Regions from separate parts of the Ruegeria sp. CL7 genome, predicted to be linked through region 1. Evidence: riboswitches for the same ligand, from Rfam matches in the RefSeq annotation. Region 1 holds a riboswitch; each other region holds the start of a gene.
The links. Region 1 has a riboswitch for cobalamin ahead of ACR0LI_RS16495 (aromatic ring-hydroxylating oxygenase subunit alpha). Riboswitches for the same ligand answer to the same signal wherever they lie in the genome.

Region 1 (5,073 bases):
CGGCCCTGTTGGTTGCTTTCGGGGCACACTCCCAAGGCTACCCCGCATTCGGCGCGTTCCTGGCGCTGCTGTCCGTTCTGACCTTGATACTGACGATCCCGATCTGGCGACGCAAGCCGATCACCGGATCAGGCCTGTCCTTTGCAGGTCTGGGTCAGGCCGGTGGCTTGCGCCTACTTGCGCTGGGTTTGGTCAACAGCCTCCCGGTTGCCATAACCTCCACCCTGTTTCTATTTTTTGTGGAAGACCGGCTGCAACTGCCGGGCAAGGCAGGTCCTTTGTTGATCCTGTTCTTCCTGAGCGCAGGCGCGAGCGTTCCGCTCTGGGCAAAGCTCAGTAACAAAATTGGCCCGAAACAGACTCTGATTATCGCCATGCCGCTCTCGATCGCCGGCTTTATCGGCGCCGCCACACTGAGTGCAGGAAATCTTGCGGGTTTTGCAATGATCTGTCTCGCCTCGGGCGCGGCGTTGGGCGCGGATATGGTCGTGTTGCCTGCGATGTTCTCGATCGTCCTTACCCGGGCCGGGCTGAACGCATCAGCCGCGTTTGGCATCTGGTCCTTCGCTGGCAAACTGGGCCTCGCCCTGGCTGCCTTTTTCACTCTGCCGCTGCTGGAACGCAGCGGTTTCACCCCCGGTCAAACCAATTCAGCACAGGCACTGGATACACTCAATCTTGCCTATGCGGTGCTGCCCTGCATCCTGAAAGTCGGAGCGTTCGGGATGGTGTTGACCCTGCCCACCGAGGTCACAAGCAAATGAACGCTTTCACCATCATCCTTCTGGTCCTTCTGACCGCTGTCTTCATCCGTGCAAGGCTGCTGAGCTTTCGCGCGCAATCGCCGTCCGATTACAGTGGCACCGGGCCAGATTTTTCCCTGAAAAAACACCTGAACGGAGAGATCTTGTCCGAGGGCCTGATCTATGGCCCCAACGGCAAAATGTCGAACAGCTTTGTCGCGCGCATGTCCGGCGAATGGCAAGGCAACTCGGGCACGCTGACCGAGTACTTCACCTACTCCAACGGAAAACAGATGACCCGCAAATGGTACCTGACGCTGGGAACTGGCAACACATTCACGGCAATGGCGGATGATATCGTGGGCGAAGGTCGGGGCATTATCTCGGGGTCCACGGTAAAACTGACCTATCGTATCATTCTGCCAGATGACGCTGGTGGACACACACTGGATGTCACCGATTGGATGTACCTGACAGAAACCGGCGTCATCATGAATCGGTCCGAGATGCGCAAGTTTGGCGTCAAGGTCGCGGAACTGATCGCCACAATGCGTCCAAGCCCCAGATCGAAACCGATGCATCCAAGTGGGTCAAACGGGTATGACGCGACTTCGGAAGGGAAGCCGTTGCAATGATCACCTTTCGCTCTTTCATCGCCTGCATTGCCATCGCAAGCCTTGCAATTCTGGCGGCCTGCTCCAGCAAACCGAAGGTACCAAAAACGTTTCTGTCGGACCGACAGTTGAACCTGGAAGAGTTTTTTGAGGGTAAAACAGTGGCCTACGGTCAGTTTCAGGATGTTCTGGGAAATATCCCCCGCAGATTCACGGTTGATATCGACGGAACATGGGACGGCGAAACCCTGACCCTGGTCGAAGACTTCGTCTACGACGATGGCGCGACGGAACAACGCATCTGGACATTGACCAAAACCGGAGAGGATACGTGGACCGGTACGGCGCCTGGCGTGCTGGGCACCGCCAGCGGGATTGAACGCGGGGATACGTTCAACTGGAAATACAAGATCGACCTGCCGATCAAGGACGGGACCATGCGTGTCAAATTCGACGACTGGATGTGGCTGCTGGACGACGACCGTCTGCTGAACCGCGCGTATGTCTCACGCTATGGCGTCCGTCTGGGTGAAGTCATCCTGTTCTTCGAGAAGAAATAGGGCCGTCAGGCCCGGTTTCATCACAAAAGTCAGTAGAAAATAAACTCGTCCACCAATGCTGTCGTCGATCCCTTGACCTCACCGGCCGTGTTTGCCCTTGGCCCGTCCGAGGCTGCGCCCTCGGCGCGTTCGCCGCCCTCGACCTTCAAGCGCGCGCGTTCTATCTGCCCCCAGAGGAAAAACAGACCATCCCGTTTTCCCATGAGGCGCGAAGGAACTGTTGTCCGCAAAACACCTGTTTTCGGTTTTGGCATCTGCTCTCTTACTGCCTCCGGTGTTTTCCACCATTTTCGGAAAACGTAATGGTTTTTCCCGAAAAAGACAATTTTTTATGGACAAAATGAGGTTTTCTACCGTCCGTTGACAGGATGGACTGACAACTCTCGCATGACGGATATTCGCCTTCTTCACCTGCCTCATGGCAAGCCAGCACTATCCCAAACGGATCAACTTCACCCAAAAGGGTTTGCTGCAAACCTCCTTCACTTGGCCTGACTCTCTCTTTTCCAGCCATGCTCAGGCGACGTGCAGCGTTTCGTTTCTGTGCAGAGCAGCCGGGCCTTCGCTGTCACGGCTGGGGGACAATTTGACGGCGCGGATGTCAGACGTGGCCGCATCCATCGCAAAGCCCACTGGCCCCTGCAGAACGCCGTGCTGGCGGGCTTGCCATGCCCCTGTGCCAAGGACCGTGATCCCGGCGCCGTCCACTCAGCCGGAAAATTTCCATGTCTGTTTTGAAACCGGAAATGTCGCAAGCATTTCAGCGCCCAAGCAGGTAGAAAGTAGGCTGCCATCGTGAGGTGCCGCTGTTTGATTCTCAGACCGCGGAGAATTGGGAAGCCGGTGGAATTCCGGCGCTGCCCCCGCAACGGTAAGGAAGGTCAGGTTCGACAATCAACCACTGGGACGAGGATCCCGGGAAGGTGTCGCAACCGGGTGCAAGCCCCTTTCAAGTCCGGAAACCAGCCTTGCAGATATGTCAAACCGCGGGTGGCGGTGGGGGCACGGGTTTCGGACGTGGTCCTCGCGCGCCTCCGGACGGTTCCTCCCTGTCATCTGCCCAAGCAATGCCGCGGGGCGCGGCAGGAGAGCCAGAAGTGAACAATGTCCAAAACCTGTTGGCGCGTCGAATCCCGGGCTATGCTCTGGAACGGGCCTTTTACACCGACCCCGAGATCTTTCAGACCGACCTGGAAACCATCCACTATCGCGAATGGCTCTTTGCCATTCCGGCCTGTGAACTGGTGAAAGCCGGCGACTATGTAACGTACAACGTGGGTGCCTATCGCGTGATCATCGTGCGCGGCGCCGACAACCAGATCCGGGCGTTTCACAACACCTGCCGCCATCGCGGCTCGATCATATGCAAGGCGGCAAAAGGCAACGCGCCGAAGCTGGTTTGCCCGTATCACCAATGGACCTACGAGCTTGACGGCTCTTTGCTGTGGGCCCGCGACATGGGGCCAGAGTTTGATCCCAGACAGCATGGTTTGAAGACGGTTCATTGCCGCGAGCTTGCCGGGTTGGTCTATATCTGTCTGGCGGATGTCGCCCCGGATTTTGACACGTTTGCCAATATCGCGCGCCCGTATCTTGAGCCGCATGATCTTGCGAATGCCAAGGTCGCATTCGAAAGCTCGATCATCGAGAACGGCAACTGGAAACTGGTCTGGGAAAACAATCGCGAGTGCTATCACTGCGGCGGCAACCACCCTGCGCTGTGCCGGACCTTCCCTGATGATCCGGGCGTGACGGGGATCGAAGGCGGTGAAACCCCAGCCTATATGCAAGCCCATTTCGACAGGTGCCAGTCAGCGGGTATGCCATCGCAGTTCTATCTGCACGAGGACGGCCAATTCCGTCTGGCGCGGATACCGCTGAAAGAAGGCGCCGAGAGCTATACGATGGACGGGAAATCCGCCGTGCGCCGCTGGTTGGGCCGGTCGCCCTTTGCGGATGCGGGATCGCTTTTGAAGTTCCACTATCCGACCACGTGGAACCACTTTCTTGCCGATCACTCGATTGTTTTCCGTGTTACGCCGATCAGCCCGACAGAGACCGAGGTCACGACCAAATGGCTGGTCAACAAGGATGCGGTTGAAGGCGTTGACTACGACGTGAAACGCCTGACCGAAGTCTGGGTCGCCACGAATGACGAAGACCGTCAGGTGGTCGAGGACAACCAGCAGGGCATCAACAGCCCGGCCTATGTGCCCGGCCCGTATTCAGCCATTCAGGAATCCGGCGTACTGCAATTCGTGGATTGGTATTGCAGCACAGTGTCGGCCCGCCTGACCCCTGACTACATGGCGGCGGAGTAAGTCTGATGAAAGATCTGGACACGCTTTCATCAGCCGTTTGGCAGGATGGAGAGATGCTGGAATGTGTCTCGGTCGTGCCCGAGATGCCGAACACCGCCAGCTTTTCGTTCCGGGCCCCCTCTGGGGCGCAGTTCGCCTATCACCCCGGTCAGTTCCTGACGCTCGAGATTCCGGCGCCCGGCCAGCCCGGGGGAGTCGTGTATCGCACCTACACGATCTCATCGTCGCCATCGCGGCCGCGGTCGATCACCATCACCGCCAAAGCGCAACCCGACAGTATCGGCACGCGCTGGATGCTGGACAATCTTCAACCCGGCATGCGGCTCAAGGCCATTGGGCCTGCGGGCCTGTTCACCAACGCACTGAGCGATGCGCGCAAGTTCCTGTTTATCTCGGCTGGCTCAGGCATCACACCGATGATGTCAATGACCACCTGCATGTGGGACGAAGGCCGCGATCTGGACGTTGTCTTCATCAACTGCGCCAAGCGGCCATCCGAGATCATCTTCCGCCAGCGCTTGGAACAGATGGCCAGCCGCACGGATGGTTTGGACCTGAAGTTCGTGGTGGAAGAGCCGGACCGCTACCGCCCATGGACGGGATATCAGGGGCAGTTCAACCAATTGATGCTGGGCCTGATGGCGCCGGATTACCTTGAGCGCGAAGTCTATTGCTGCGGTCCCGAGCCCTTCATGCAAGCGGTGCGCGACGCGCTGGCCGGTCTTGGTTTTGATATGAACAACTACCATCAGGAAAGCTTCGGCGCGCCGGTGGAAACCGAGGCGGATCAGCCCGAGTTGGATGACGTTGTTCTGGACGACGACAGCAGCGCCGA
Region 2 (5,073 bases), on a different contig from region 1:
AGAACGGCGCCGGCAGCAGCACCCGAGGACAGACCGAACAGAAACGGATCTGCCAGATCGTTTCGCGTCGTTGTTTGCAGAACGACACCAACGACGCCCAGCCCCGCACCAATCACGGCGGCAAACAGGGCGCGGGGCAGGCGAAGGTCGAAGACGATCCGGTGCAAGGGCGACATGTCTCCTTCCACCATACCGGTTCCGAGGCCGATTGCCGAAAAGACTTCGCGCACGGGGATTGGGGTGGTCCCATAGACGATCGACAACAGCAAAAGGGCGGTCAGAACAACCGCCCCCAGCACTATCAAACGGCCCAATTGGACCATATCAGTTGGTCTCCGGGTGCATCGCCTGTGCCATCTTCTCGATCGCCTCGATATTTGCCGGGCCGGGAGTCAGCTCTTCGTAACGCAGGCCAATCCAGCGCTCGTTCTTTACCGCGTCCGTTTGTGACATCACCGGGTGATCCTTGAGGAACTGGAAAGTGTCCTCTGCGCCGTTGCCGGACTGATAGTCGAGCAGCACCAGAAATTCCGGGTTAGCCGCTGCCACAGCTTCCCACGACGTGCGGCCCCAGCTGGTATCCAGATCATGAGTTACGTTCTCACCGCCAGCGGCTGCGATCATCGCATCGGGAATGGCGAACTTGCCGGCGGTAAACGGAGCATCGGCCGGTCCGTCCAACAGGAATACCCGCGGCTTTTCCAGATCGGCTGTTTTTGCTTGAATGGCGGACAACTTGTCCTTCCAGCCGGCAACCAGCGCCTCGGCCTTGTCTTCGACCTGCATGACCTTGCCCAGGCGCAGAACGTCATCAAACAACAGGTTCATGCTGGCTTCGGGGCGATCCTCGTCCACATGCACGCAGCTTTCGGTCAGGATCATGGTCTTGATACCAAAGGGTTCCAGCGTGTCGGGCGTGACATCTCCGCCGGGTTTCATGCCATAGTACCAACCGGCAAAAAACAGATCAGGTTCGACGGCCACAAGGTTTTCAATCGTCGGGTATTTGGGGGCAAGCTCTGGGATGTCGCCGCGCTGAGCATCAAAGTCAGGGCTGGTTTTGTACCAGCCCGAAATCCCGGTAAGTCCCACGATCTCGTCCTGAAGGCCGAGTGCAAAGGCCATATCCGCCATGTTCATATCATGCACGACCAGACGTTCCGGTGCCGAGTCAAAAACCAGCGGTTCGCCGCAATTGTCCACGGTGACGGCTTCCGCTGCCACGCCACCTGCCAAGCCAGCGAAGACAACCACCGGCCAGAGTTTCTGCATCATATGTAAGCTCCTGTTATTATGACAATTTCCGTTTTCGGATGTCCAGTGCGGGGATCATGCGGCCTTCGTGCTGAAAGCACAGATAATCCACGCCGAATGTCTCACTTACCCGGTCTGGGGTCAGAACTTCGCCAACAGGCCCGAACCCCGTCAGGCGCGTGGCTTTCATCAACGCCACATGGGTGGCGAATTCCGGGATCATGACCAGATCATGGACGATCATGACGACCGTTACCCCCAGATCAGCGACCAGAGACAGCATGTGCCCCTTGGCATCGGGGTCCAGATGGTTGGTTGGCTCGTCCAGAAACAGCAAGGACGGGTTCTGGGCCAGCGCGCGCGCGATATGTGCGCGCTGACGTTCTCCGCCGGACAGTTGACCCATAGTTTTGTTGGCAAAATGCAACAGCTCGGTCGTCGTCAGCACCCGTTCAAGATCAGCCCTGTGCTGAGCCACCGAACGTTCGCCCTGAATCGGGATTTGCCCCAGCGCAACGTAGTCTTGCAGGCGCATCCGCCCGTCGGGCATTTCCTGCTGCCCGACCACAGCAATGGAGCGGGCACGTTGGCGGGCGGACAGGGTCCGAAGGCTTTGTCCTTCTATCCAAACATCGCCCAACGCAATCCGTTCAATCCCGCACAGCAGTTTCAGCAGAGTGGTTTTGCCGGCGCCGTTCGGCCCGGCGATTGCCAGAATTGATCCTTCTTCCAGACGAAAGGACACATCCTGCAACAGGATGTCGCCATTGAGCGCGTAGTATTCCAAATTCTCTGCAATCAGAAAACTCATGATGACCCCCCGAAAGGCAACGCGGGAATTCGCGATAAGGTCTTTGCGAAAAGGGCAGGGGGGCGGTCCGAGGCACTGGTCCAGCCGTCGTCGCTGTCGCCGAACTGGATCGCAAATTCGACCAAGGCAGACAGATCGCGGGATGTCGTGATATCGCCAAACAGGTACTGCGCTTTGCCCGGGGCCTGAAATCCGACGGTCATGGCCCGTTCACAGCCTGCCATGCAGGCCACCATTCGGGTTTCAAAACCGTCAGGCAACCGGGCATCCAGCGCGTCTTGCGCGGCTTCGGCAGACATCGTCCCCTGACATGTTGAACAGATCAGAACGTAGTGATCAGAATAGCAGGTCATTGCCTTCTCCGTCGTTTGCCAGATGCAGACAGAGGGCACATACCCGGATATTACGCAAACGCGCCATCAAGCCTCCTTCCGAGACGCCCCGCCTCGGGTTGGTTCATAGTGTGATGGCAGGTCTCCTGACTTGCGGGTCGTTGCTTGGCCGACCTTCCCAACCCTTTTGGGTCAGTGGTGAAGTGGCGTCGCTCACCGCTTACAGTTGCGGGGGCAGTCACGGACTTGGCACATTCCAGCGCCGCACCGTGTTCCCATTTTCATCCATTACGGAACCATCCCGCTCAGCTAGTCCGGCTACGCCTGACTTGTCAAGCGGCAGGCGAAAGGGTGGTGCACGGAATTGCAACGGTTGAGCCAGCGATCCTGGTGCGCCAGCCCGGACCGAACGGTGTCAATAGTCTGATACAAGAAGAAAATCCGGTTCGGTATCTTCCTCGACCTTTGAAAACCGTGGGATTGGCTTTTCAAACACATTGTCCGTTCGGTCGTCATTCACGGTCGATACCTCGCCAATAAGGCAATCGCCGCGCTCAGCCCAGAAAGCGTGCCAGATGCCGGGCATCAGAGTTACGCTTTGCCCCGGCTTCAGCCGCAAGTGCTCTTCGGGTTGCAAGGTTACAGGGCAGGCATCGCTTGGGACCGTCACCGGGTTGTCGCGGTCGACGCCACCGTTTGGATCCGACGCATGGATTTCCAGAACGAGATCGCCGCCGCCCCGGTTGATGATGTCTTCTGCCTTGATGATATGCCGGTGCATCGGAGAAAGCTGATTTTCTTTCGAGATCAACAGTTTTTCCGCATAGAGCATCCCGCGCCCGGATTTCAGATCCTTCGCCTCACCATTGCGCAAAGTGAATAGAAACAGTCCAAGTTCATCAAAACGGCCCTGGGCGTAATCGGTAATGTCCCATCCCAGCCCGCGGCTGCGGATCGTTTCGGCCAGAGGGCTGCGCATTTTCTCGGGCGACCAATCCGCAAAGGGTGGCAACACGGCACCGAAGGACCGAATGAACGCCTGTGCCCGGGTCTTGATACGGTTGATTTCGGATCGTTTCATCATGCCGTCCCACAGATCAAAGTTCGTGCGCCCAAGGGGGTTCTGCCCCGGCTCGGGAAACGGTCACGGCCGCCACGTCAGCGCCCAGTTCCATGGCTGCTTGCAGGCTTTCAACCGTCAATCCGCGCAGACCTGACTTGGTCAGATGCCCTGCGCGGCTGAGCTCGGTCAGAACGCCGGCGTTGAACGTGTCACCTGCGCCGATCGTATCGACCACTTCAACGGGTTTCACGGGAACCGAAACTTCGGAACCATCCGCCAGGTAACCGTGCGCCCCGTCACTGCCGCGCGTGACGATGACAACGGAAGGACCCGCCTGCAACAGCACAGACGCTTTTGCGGCTTCGGATTCAGCGCCCGGAATGATCCAGTCCAGGTCCTCGTCTGAAACCTTTACGATATCCGCACGCGAGATCATGCGGTTCAAACGCGTTCGAAACCGGGTTTGATCCTTGATGAAATCCGGGCGGATATTCGGGTCCAGCATCACCGCCCGGTCGGAACCGTGGCGGTCCAGAAGGGCGGCATATGCATCTGCGCAAGGTTCACACGCAAGGCTGATTCCGCCGAGATACAGGGCCGAGACAGCAGGAAGTTGATCGGGCATGTCTTCGGGCAGCAACATCCGGCCCGCGGTGTTTTCATCAACAAAGCTGTAAGTCGCGTGCCCATCCGAAAGCTGCACAAAGGCAAGCGTGGTGGGACGGTCCGAGATGATCACATGTGTTGTGTCCACATGGCTCGCTTTCAGCGCATCGATCAGTTGCTGTCCGAACATGTCCGATGACAAACCTGTCAGCATCCCTACTGGAACAGCCAGACGTCCCATTGCGACGGCTGTGTTCAGAACTGCACCACCAGTATGTGGCACAAAACCCAATGCGCCCGACGCGGTCGGTTCCGAGATCATATCTATCAGCGCTTCACCACAGCACAGGATCATATCTTGGTCCTTTTAGGTAAGAGATTTCGGTTAGTCTTGTTGCTGTCTCAGCGCGTTCTTGCAAAAGTTGTTTGCGCCGATGATCCCGAACTCTGCCTGTTCAGACACGTAAAGGTTCAGGGAGCGGCGCAAGTCGCTGAAGCGGCCGCCGCCGTTGAACGCATCCTTGAAGTTGTCGCTGAATAGCCAGCGGTTTTTCTCGGCAACGCCGCCGACGAGGAAAACGCCTCCCTCTGGCATCAAGGTGACCGCCAGATCACCCATCAAAGCACCCAGATGGGTGGTAAAAATCTGCGCGGCTTTTTCGGCGACCAGATCGGTACCGTTGCGGGCATCGTTCAGAATTTCCTTTGCAGAGCGCGCCTGAGACCGCGCCTGACCGGCTGCCAATTCAACCGCCTGATACAGGATCGGCAGGCCGGTTCCGCTCAGGAACATTTCTGCTTCCAGCGCCAGGCTGTCGCCAAAGAAACAGCCCGGTGCGATGCGACGTGCCGCCTCAAAGATATCAACTTCGTCGCGATGGCGCGGGTACAGGCCCACGTGCCCGCCTTCGCCGGAGACCGTGTGATACCTGCCTTCGGAAAAAAGCAAAGCACCAACGCCAAGCCCGGTTCCGGGCCCTACAACCAGCCGTGTGCCTGCGGGCGGC
Region 3 (5,073 bases), on a different contig from region 1:
CGTCATCCCGCAGCTCGGGCGTGCCGCGTTCGGGTTGCAGCGCGACCAGCGCCTTGCCGCGCCGAAGCGCGGTGAAATGGAAGGCCCCATCGGCACAGGCCGGATCATCTTCGGGCGCGCCCCAAACGGTGTGCAGATCAGCGCGCAGGGTCTCGGGCAATTCCGCAAGCGCATCCTGATAATCCCCAAGCGACCACGAAATCCGTGCGTCCAGAAGAGTGTCGGCAATCGGCTCGCCAGTCGCGATGTCATAGCCTTCTTCGTCAAGATCGGACAGCATCGCCTGGGCCGAGGCCAGCGCGTCGAGGCCAACCGCATGGGCCATCTGCCAGTCTTTGCCGGGATAGGTGGACAGGACCAACGCAGGAATCTGATCTGCCTTGGGTTTGTCGTTCAGTGCAAGCCAGCCCGATACACGGTCGATGATCGCTTCGATCCGGTCCGGTTCGGGACGGTGTGCAAAGCGCGCGTATTCCAGATGCGGATCGCGTTTTCCGGGTTCCTTGAAAGACGCAACTCCTGCTGAGATCCGTCCATCCACCTCGGGCAGTACCACATGCATGGCAAGATCGGCCGGGGACAAACCGCGTTCCGCCTCGGCCCAGGCTTTGCGGCGCGAGGTGGCGAGAGCGACCTGAAACACCGGCACGCCTGCAGCGTCCAGAGGCGACGTTCCCGACGCACCTTTTCCCGAAAACGAAGTGGCGTTGACAATGGCAGATGGGTTCAGCGCAACAACCTGTTCCCGCAACCATTCGGCGGCCACAGGCGCCTTGAGAGACGGGGCAAACAGGCCCACCGCCGCGTATCCACGGGCGCGCAGGCTGCGGATCAGGGCTGCGATCGGGGCGGTGTCTGCCGAGGTCAGGTAAGCGCGGTAAAAGGTGACGAGGATTCGTTTGGTCGTGCCTTCGAATGCGGTTTCCACCGGGATTACGCCGCGATCCGGACACCACACGCCATATTCGGGCAAGGTCTTGGCGCCCATCACCGGACCGGCATAAAGCCCCGCCGCCAAAGCCATCTGCGCCAGCGCGGCCTGTGCCGCGACCTCGCCGCCGGTATCGCACAGATGCGCCAGACGCCGCAGGGTCGAGACCGGCAGGGTGGAATAGTCATCCAGCCGCGTGTCCTCGCGCCCGTCGGCGGGCAGCACCGCCAGTGCGATGCCCTTGGCCTGCGCCAGCGCCAGAACCTGCTGCAACCCATAAGCCCAGTAGGGCACCCCGCCGATCAGACGGATCAGAATGCCCTTGGCGCCTTGAAGCGTCTGTTCGACATAGGTATCGACCGACAGCGGGTGTTTCAGAGCCGTCAAATTCGCCAGCCGCAGGGTCGGCATTCGCCCTTCCGGTCCGCCACCACGATGCCAGCCCGCCGCGAAAGCGCCTAGGTCGCTGTCCGAAAAGGACAGCACCACCAGGTCCGCCGGGCTCTGGCCCAGATCGGTTGGGGTCTCGGTTTCCTCGAGCCCGTGGCTTTCGCGAAAGACGACGTGCATGGCTTACTCGGCGGCCTCACGCACACCCACGAGGATTTCGCGGATTTCCGCCTCTTTGATATCGTCATGCTCGGCGATGACGACCAGACGCGAACGGCGTTCTTCACCGGGTTCCCACGGGCGGTCATACTGGTGACGCACGCGGGCACCCACTGCCTGGACCAGCAGGCGCATGGGTTTGCCCTGAACGGCGGCATACCCTTTGACGCGCAGGATGTTCAGTTCATTGGCCAGGCGTTCGATATTGGCGACCAGTTGGGCCGGATCGGTCTGCTCGGGCAGCTCGACGATGATGCTTTCGAAATCGTCATGCTCGTGATCGTGATGGCCGTCGTGATGCGAGGGTCGGGCGTCCATGTCATCCTCGGCGGCGGCTTCCAGACCCAGCACAACGCGCACGTCCACGGCACCTTCGGCCACTTCGACGACGGGCAGGGGGCGCGGCGCCTCGGCGGCGATGATCTCGCGCGCTTTGGCCACGCCTTCGGGGCCGGCGAGGTCGGGCTTGGTCAGCAGGATGATGTCAGCGCAGGAGATCTGATCCTCGAACACCTCGGACAGGGGCGTTTCGTGGTCGATCGAGTCATCGGCCATGCGCTGCGCATCCACTGCTTCGACATTGGGCGCGAAGCGGCCTGCGGCCACGGCCTCGGCATCGGCCAGGGCGATCACGCCGTCGACGGTGATCTTCGAGCGGATGTCAGGCCAGTCGAATGCCTTGAGCAGCGGTTTCGGCAGGGCCAGACCGCTGGTTTCGATCAGGATGTGATCCGGGCGTGGCTCCAACGCCATCAGGGCCTCGATGGTGGGAATGAAATCATCTGCCACGGTGCAACAGATGCAGCCATTGGCCAGTTCCATGATGTTTTCCGCCGGGCAATCAGGAATGGCGCAGGATTTCAGGATGTCGCCATCGACGCCTACATCGCCGAACTCGTTGACCACGACAGCAAGGCGCTTGCCCTGTGGGTTCTGCATCAGGTGACGCACCAAAGTGGTCTTGCCCGAGCCCAGAAAGCCGGTGATCACTGTGACGGGGAGTTTTTCGAGGTTCGACATGTCAGGCTCCAATGGGGGGAATGCGCGAGGCACAGTTCTTGCGAAAATGTTCGGGGCGTTCGCGCCATTTCACCAAACCATCTTCGGTGGCCAGATACTTGGTCGCGCCGTCGACGATGACGTCGACATGATCTGTTTCGTTCAGGTTTTCATACACGAAGGTCCAGCGGCCCGGCCCGCGCAACACGATCGAACAGCCTTGATCACAGTTTGACAGGCATTCAACGGCTTTCAGGGTGACACCGTCGGGCAGGTCCGCCTGTTCCAGAGCCTTGTGTAACAAAGCGCCCGGGCGTTGCGTGTCATCTTCCACAGGCAGGCCGCGACGGCAGGTGGTACAGACCAGCAACTCGACTGGTGCGGTATCGGTCATGTCTCTCATCCCCCCAAATCCTCTTCGCGGGGGACGGGGTTTCATGCGGGCCACGAATGGTCATGGACCCGACACCGGAACACCCCGCCCGGTTTCAACTTCGGTTGTTGGCAGGTCTCCCGGCTTGCGGATGCCAGAGGCGGGCCTCTGTCGGATGTCCCGCCTTCCCGGCTTTCGGGCCAGTGGCATTGGGCATCCTCTCCGTTCACGGTCGCGGGGGCGGCTGCGTTTGGCGGCAAGACCGTTGACGCATTCCCTTTTCATCGGCTGTCACCGACACCAACGAAAGGGACATGCGGCACCGCTGGCCTGCTTGTCAAGCGAGTCGCGCGCAACAATGATGCAGAGGCATGGAAAGCGACCTGTGGGCGTCGATGGGCGGCATGGCGTGCCGGGACCCAGCCTGAGATGGGCCGGGCGACGAACAGTATGTTAGCAAGGGGCGTAGACTATGGTGAACGAGTGCCTTGACTGAACCTGTCCCGATGATGGGAAAAGACCACCGAACACCGCAGATCCTCTTGCGCTAATAGATGACGTTGATCATGAGCAGGGAGACGACCAGAAACAGCGCCGTCATTATTCCGCCGGAGCGGACGAAATCCATCACCTTGTATCCGGCCGGACCCATGATCAACGCGTTTACCTGATGGGTTGGGATGATGAAGCTGTTCGAGGTCGATATGGCGACCGTCAGGGCAAAGACGGCCGGGTTTCCACCCGCCGCCACCGCAATCGATACTGCCAGAGGCACCAGCAGGACCGTGGCCCCCACGTTGGACATGACCAAAGAAAAGGCCGTCGCCAGAATGGCGATGCCGGTTTGCAACGACCAGAGCGGCCAGCCGTCCAGAATTATCATGATCTGCTGGGCGATCCACGCGGCCGTGCCTGTGTTCTGCACGGCTTGTCCCAAAGGTATGAGGCAGGCGAGCAGGAATACGGTGTTCCATCCGACCGCGCGGTACGCCTCGTCCACGCTGAGCACACGGGTCAGCATCATGCCCACCGCGCCGGTAAGAAGACAGAGTGAAAGCCGGACGTCCGTGAACAGGATCAACGACAGCGAAATGGCGAAGAATGCCAGGGCCCAGCCGACTTTTTGCGGCCTCAGCTCGTCCTGAGGAAAGTCTGTCGTCACAACGACGAAATCCGGATCTCGTTTGATCCGCATCAGGTTGTCCCATCTGGTATGGGCCACAAGCATGTCGCCCGCCTGAAACTTTTCGAGCCCGATCTGCGTGGATTCGTGATCCTCGGTCTCGACATGGCTCAGCGTCTCTTCGCCGCGGTGAATGGCCAGCAGCGACATCCCGTAGGTCTTGCGAAACAAAAGCTCGCGGGGGCATTTGCCGATCAGCTTGCTGTCAGGCGTGATGACCACCTCGGCCACGCCTGCATTGGTTGGGGCGAACTCTTCGACGAAAATGTCCAAGTCCGGAAGAACGGTCAGCCCGTATTTCTCGGCGAACTTCTCGACCTCCCAACGGCGGCCGACGATGGCCAGCCGACACGGCGCTGCAATTTCCGCTGTCAAAACCTGAACCATCGAGGTTTTGCCGCGATAGAAGGTTGAAATGATGTACAGGTGGTTTTCGTGGTTGATGTCGGCCAGAATCTCGCCGACCAGGGGGCTGTCCTCGGGCACCACGACTTCGAACACATCAGCTTTGAGGCCATAGACCCTTTGCAGGTATTCCTGTGTCCCTTGTCCGGTACCCGTATTGTCAGGTCCTTCAGCCTCGGGCAAAACCCAGCGTCCCAACAGCAGAAAGTAACCAATTCCCGTCAGGATCAGAACCGCACCGATCGGCGTGACCGAGAACAGGCCGAAGGGCTCCATTTTCTGAGAGGCCGGCAGACTGTCATTTGCCGTCAGGATCAGATCGTTCAGCAGGATAAGAGGAGACGACCCGACCATCGTCATTGTGCCGCCCAAAATGGCGCAGAATCCCATTGGCATGAGCAGGCGCGACAGCGGTATGCCTGACCGTGTGGAAATTCGGCTGACAACCGGCAGAAACAGAGCAGCGGCGCCGACATTCTGCATGAACGAGGATATGACGCCAACGGTGCCGGAAATAATTGGTACAACCCTGCCTTCGGATTTGCCGCCGTATTTGAGTATGACGGCAGCCAC
Region 4 (5,073 bases), on a different contig from region 1:
ACACCAAAGCCTTGCAGGAAACCCTGATTGCGCAGCACATCCACTGTCGGCTGACTGACGGCAAGATCCAGTGTCGCGATCTTGGCGTCGTTGGCCGCGTCGCCCAGCGTTGCTTTGGCCCATTGTCCAATCAGCAGCCCGGCAAGGAAATTGTCCGTGGCAAACGTTGCGTCAGCCGAGTCAATGGGTTCCAGCGGCGTATCCAGAGCGATAACCAGAACACCTGCATCCCGCGCCTGCTTCACGGCCGGAACGATGGATGATGTGTCCGAGGCCGTCAGCAGAATGCCCTTGGCGCCGTCCAGAATGCAGGTCTCAATGGCTTGCACCTGCGTTTCATGGTCACCGTCAACTTTGCCTGCAAAGGCTTTGAGCGTCATTCCCAGCTCTTCCGCCTTCGCTGTCGCACCTTCCTTCATTTTGACAAAGAACGGGTTGGTGTCTGTCTTGGTGATCAGACAAACGGTTTCGCCTTCCGCCATTGCACTGCCAGCCATGGCAGTAACCCCGAGCGCAGCAGCACCCGCAAGTCTTGCAAGTTTCATCGATTATCCTCCCAGTTTTTCCTGTGCCGTAAAGGGCACGAGGGCGATCAGGCAAAAACCCTGATCTCATAAGAAACAATCACAAGATTCGAAATTTGAGTCAATAAATAAATCACTCTTATTTATTATTGACAGGGCGGGCGGGCTTTCTCATTCTTCAGCAGGAAAGGGGTGGTCGTGCCGGAAAATTCATCTCGGAAAAATTCGATTGGCCTGCACGGGTCAGAGGTGCGCGGAACCAATCAAAGCGGGATGCGGGCCCGGAACGAACGGCTGGTGTTGTCGCTTGTCCGGCGTCATCAGGCTCTTGCTAAGTCCGAGATTGCGCGCATGACCGGACTGTCGGCGCAAACCGTTTCCGTCATCATGCGGCTGCTTGAGAAGGACGGTTTGCTTTTGCGCGGTGAGCCGGTCCGCGGGAAAGTCGGGCAACCTTCCGTTCCCATGCGCCTCAACCCGGATGGTGCGTTTTTCTTTGGGCTCAAGGTCGGGCGCCGCAGTACCGAGCTGGTATTGACTGACTTTGTCGGAAATGTGCGGCAACGCGAGCGGCGAACCTATGACTATCCAACGCCAAAAGCCACTTTGGAGTTTTCTATACAGAGTCTGGGGAAAATGATGTCATCCATGTCGCCCGAGGCCAAAGGCAGGATTGCGGGTCTTGGAATTGCCATGCCGTTCTACCTGTGGGACTGGGCCCAGACCCTTCAGGTTCCTCAGGAAGAAATGGACCCGTGGCGCGTATCAGACCTGAAGGCTGACCTGGCTCGTCGCCTCGATATGCCGGTTTTTCTGCAAAATGACGCCACTGCGGCTTGTGGGGCGGAATTGGTATTCGGTCCGGCCGATGGACCAAGGGATTTCCTGTACTTCTATATCGGGTTTTTTATTGGCGGCGGTGTGGTTCTCAATGGTGCGATCTTTTCCGGGCGTGGAAACTCGGGCGCAATCGGCCCCCTGCCTGTACCGGATGGTGCGGGTGGTGTCAGACCGCTTATCGACGTGGCCAGCCTGTATGTTCTCGAGCGTGCAATCACCACAGCAGGGGTAACGTCGCATTCCATTTGGGAAACGACCCAGCGTTGGGATGTGCCAAAAATTCAACTGGAAAACTGGTTGAAACGGACGGCAAGCGGGATTGCTTATGCGATTGTCTCATCCTGTAGCCTGATAGATTTCGAATGCGTGAAGATTGACGGCTGGATGCCGCAGGACATCAAGGCGCGTTTGGTTGAAATGGTCGAAGACAAACTGTCCGAGCTGAACCTGACCGGTCTCGAGCACCCCGTGGTGCTGGCAGGGACCGTGGGCCCGGATGCACGCTCACTGGGCGCGGCAAGCCTGCCATTGTCGGAAAGGTATCTTTCAGAAGCTTAGATGTGAAATCACCCTGTTGCCTTGGATATTTCACAAACCGGTTCACTCTCGCAAACTGCCGAGCTCATAATTTTCGATGGCCGTAACACATTTTCGTTGACGGAAGGCTGAGTTGTCTGGCAAGCCGCTCGGCATGTCCGGTTCCGGGGCTTGCTCTGGAATCAATAGGGAATGCGGTGCGGGCTCAGGCCCAACTCCGCAACTGCACCCGCAACTGTAAGCGGCGAGCAGGGCTGAAACGCCACTGGGGTTTGCCCCGGGAAGGCCAGTCCAACGCTTTGACCCGCAAGTCAGGATACCTGCCGGACATGTGTCCTCATAAGGGGCACTCCTAATCGGCGACGGGATGTGCGTCGTACCAGGATGCCTGAAAGGGTGATTTGGCGTTGAATGTCCCGTAGTCAAAACGAATTTCGCGCCGGGATTGGCGCGACGGGACAAGGACGACTGTTCATGAAAACGCTGCTCAGCGCAGCCGTTGCCGCGGTGGCTCTTCCCGCCATCGCAGATGCGCATTTTCTTTTGGAATACACTACCGATACCATGATCCAGAAACCGGGCGATGTGCCGGTCAAGCTGATTTTCTGGCATCCGTTCGAGAACGGCCACGTCATGGATCTTGAAAAGCCGCAGGAATTCTATGTGATCCACAACGGTGAAAAGACCGATTTGCTGGACACGTTGGAAGCTATCCGGTTCACCGGCGGGGAAAACGAGGGCGTGGCGTTCAAAGGCAGTGTCCCGGTCAAACGGTCGGGCGACTATGTGCTGGTGACGGTTCCTCAGCCTTATTACGAGGAATCCGAAGACATCTATATCCAACAGCTCACCAAAGCCTTCCTGAACCGCAACGAATTGCCGACCGACTGGATGAATCCCGTAGGTTTGCCGACCGAGATTATCCCGCTGAACAAGCCGACCAACATCATCGCGGGTTCGACTTTCACGGGCCGTGTGCTGGCTGATGGTCAGCCGGTTGCGGGGGTCGAAATCGAGATCGAGTACATGGCCGCCGAGCCCGACATGGAAAGTTCGGCCGCTTCTGCACCGAAAGTCTCTCCGATGCCGGGTGGTGCGGTGGTCGCCATATCTGACGACAACGGGTATTTCTCGTTCGGCGTTCCAAATGCCGGTTACTGGGGTTTCGCAGCACTTGGTTCCGGTCCGGCAACCGAACATGAGGGCAAAGAACTCAGCCAGGATGCGGTCATCTGGATTCGCTCCTGGGATCTGGAGTAACCCAAGATGCACATCGTCGACGGAGCCCTTTCCAACCCGGTTGTAATTGGCGGCGCCATAGCCGCCGCGGGCGGGATCGCCATGGGTCTCAGGTCTCTGGATCTTGATCGCATCCCCACTGCGGGCGTTCTGTCAGCCAGTTTCTTCGTGGCTTCGTTGATCCACGTACCCATTGGTCCGTCGTCGGTCCATCTGATCCTCAACGGCATGGCCGGGCTGCTGCTTGGTTGGGCCGCATTCCCGGCTTTGTTCGTCGGGCTTTTGCTACAGGCGGTCTTTTTCGGCTTTGGCGGGTTGACGGTGTTGGGGATCAACACCGTCAACATCGCATTTCCAGCTGTGGCGGCCGGAATGTTGTTCGGTCGTCTGATCGCGCGTGGAACGCCTTTGCAAGGTGCGATTTGGGGGGGCGTCGGCGGCGCATTTGCCATTGCGGCGACAACCGGCATGGTCGCGTTTTCCCTGGCGCTGTCGGGGGATGAATTTCTGCCTGCCGCCAGGCTTGTTTTCTTCGCCCATATTCCTGTCATGGCCATTGAGGCGATTTTGACCGGGTTCGCCGTGTTGTTGGCACGCAAGGTCAAGCCCGAGCTGTTTATAAGGGAAGCAGCCACATGAAGCATCTGGTTGTCATATTGGCCGTGAGCTGCGCACCTGTGCCTGCCCTGGCGCACAAGGTCATAGCCGGCGTTTTCGAGTCGGAAGACGTCATCGAGGGCGAAATCGGCTTTTCCAACGGCGACATGGCAAGCGGCACCGAGGTCATTGTTACCGGCCCGGATGGGGCCGAGCTGGGTCGATCGGTCACGGATGCGGACGGTTTCTTTGTCTACACGCCGACCTCGGCCGTGGCGCACACTTTCTTTGCCGACCTTGGCGCCGGGCATGTGGCCGAAGTCACGATGCCTGCCGAAGATGTCGCGCGGATCATGGGCGTTGCTGTGGCAGAAAACGGTGACTCATCTTCGGCTGCTGTGACGCAGGCCAGCGGTTCGGCGGCGTCTCTCAGCGCCGAAGAACAGCAGGTTATCGCCAAGGCCATACGTGACGAATTGCGCCCGCTCAGGCGCGAGATTGCGGCCTATCGCGAACAGAACGACCTGCAAACCATCCTTGGCGGGATTGGGTACATCGTTGGTCTGTTTGGTCTGGGTTTTTACATGGCGGCCCGCCGCAAGCTGGCGTCCTGATGGCACACGTTCTGGGGCACAAGGAAAAAACACTGTCCGAAGCCGGTGACGGGCCAGAAGGTCTGATCAGCCTGCTGGATCCCCGGATGCGGATCGTCATGGCAGTTGTTTTTGCAGTCGTGACCGTGGCGGTGTCATCCCTCGGCGCGCTTTGCGCGGCGCTGACAGTGTCGCTTTCGCTTCTGATAGTTTCACGTCTGCCGCGGCGAAAGACGTTGAAGCGAATGGCCATGATGGATGGGTTCATCCTGTTCATGCTGGTCCTGTTGCCCTTTTCCATGCCCGGGGATCCGATGTTCACGCTTTGGGGATTCCCTGCAAGCTGGCAGGGTTTTTGGAAAGCGGTCGAGATTGCCTTGACCGCCAATGCCGTGATCCTGTCCCTGATGGTTTTGGTCGGGACGATGGAGCCGGTCACACTGGGCCACGCCCTGCATCGTCTGCGGTGCCCGGAAAAGCTGGTTTACCTGCTGATGTTCACGATCCGTTATATCGAGGTCTTGCGCGAAGAATACCTGCGGCTGCGGGCCGCCATGAAGGTACGTGGTTTTCGGCCAGCAACAAACTGGCACACATATCGCAGCTTTGGCTACCTTGTGGGTATGATGCTTGTGCGCGCGATCGAAAGATCGGAACGCATCCTGGCCGCGATGAAGTGCCGCGGGTTTTCCGGGCGTATGCCGTTGCTTCAGGAATTTGCCCTGACCCGCGCGGACATTGTG

Region 2: it holds a riboswitch for cobalamin, as region 1 does, so the genes downstream of both, ACR0LI_RS09175 (DUF1636 family protein) here and ACR0LI_RS16495 (aromatic ring-hydroxylating oxygenase subunit alpha) in region 1, are expected to answer to the same signal.
Region 3: it holds a riboswitch for cobalamin, as region 1 does, so the genes downstream of both, ACR0LI_RS08240 (DUF1636 family protein) here and ACR0LI_RS16495 (aromatic ring-hydroxylating oxygenase subunit alpha) in region 1, are expected to answer to the same signal.
Region 4: it holds a riboswitch for cobalamin, as region 1 does, so the genes downstream of both, ACR0LI_RS20540 (DUF4198 domain-containing protein) here and ACR0LI_RS16495 (aromatic ring-hydroxylating oxygenase subunit alpha) in region 1, are expected to answer to the same signal.

Annotation. Positions count from the first base shown of each region.
Region 1 is NZ_JBQFPQ010000007.1:152,721-157,793, forward strand. Features, by position in the region: gene ACR0LI_RS16470 (MFS transporter) at 1-764, shown strand, start outside; gene ACR0LI_RS16475 (DUF3833 domain-containing protein) at 761-1,378, shown strand; gene ACR0LI_RS16480 (DUF3833 family protein) at 1,375-1,917, shown strand; gene ACR0LI_RS16485 (hypothetical protein) at 1,947-2,171, opposite strand; partial or broken gene ACR0LI_RS16490 (IS5/IS1182 family transposase) at 2,473-2,625, opposite strand; cobalamin riboswitch at 2,699-2,902, shown strand; gene ACR0LI_RS16495 (aromatic ring-hydroxylating oxygenase subunit alpha) at 2,985-4,238, shown strand; gene ACR0LI_RS16500 (FAD-binding oxidoreductase) at 4,244-5,073, shown strand, end outside.
Region 2 is NZ_JBQFPQ010000002.1:119,980-125,052, forward strand. Features, by position in the region: gene ACR0LI_RS09160 (FecCD family ABC transporter permease) at 1-323, opposite strand, end outside; gene ACR0LI_RS09165 (ABC transporter substrate-binding protein) at 325-1,275, opposite strand; gene ACR0LI_RS09170 (ABC transporter ATP-binding protein) at 1,292-2,065, opposite strand; gene ACR0LI_RS09175 (DUF1636 family protein) at 2,062-2,418, opposite strand; cobalamin riboswitch at 2,517-2,713, opposite strand; gene ACR0LI_RS09180 (D-lyxose/D-mannose family sugar isomerase) at 2,813-3,478, opposite strand; gene ACR0LI_RS09185 (carbohydrate kinase family protein) at 3,495-4,421, opposite strand; gene ACR0LI_RS09190 (glucokinase) at 4,452-5,073, opposite strand, start outside.
Region 3 is NZ_JBQFPQ010000001.1:1,635,432-1,640,504, reverse strand. Features, by position in the region: gene cobN (cobaltochelatase subunit CobN) at 1-1,501, opposite strand, end outside; gene cobW (cobalamin biosynthesis protein CobW) at 1,505-2,560, opposite strand; gene ACR0LI_RS08240 (DUF1636 family protein) at 2,562-2,933, opposite strand; cobalamin riboswitch at 3,026-3,232, opposite strand; gene ACR0LI_RS08235 (SLC13 family permease) at 3,460-5,073, opposite strand, start outside.
Region 4 is NZ_JBQFPQ010000016.1:18,170-23,242, forward strand. Features, by position in the region: gene ACR0LI_RS20530 (substrate-binding domain-containing protein) at 1-545, opposite strand, end outside; gene ACR0LI_RS20535 (ROK family transcriptional regulator) at 798-1,922, shown strand; cobalamin riboswitch at 2,044-2,243, shown strand; gene ACR0LI_RS20540 (DUF4198 domain-containing protein) at 2,376-3,161, shown strand; gene cbiM (cobalt transporter CbiM) at 3,168-3,779, shown strand; gene ACR0LI_RS20550 (cobalt ABC transporter permease) at 3,776-4,351, shown strand; gene cbiQ (cobalt ECF transporter T component CbiQ) at 4,351-5,073, shown strand, end outside.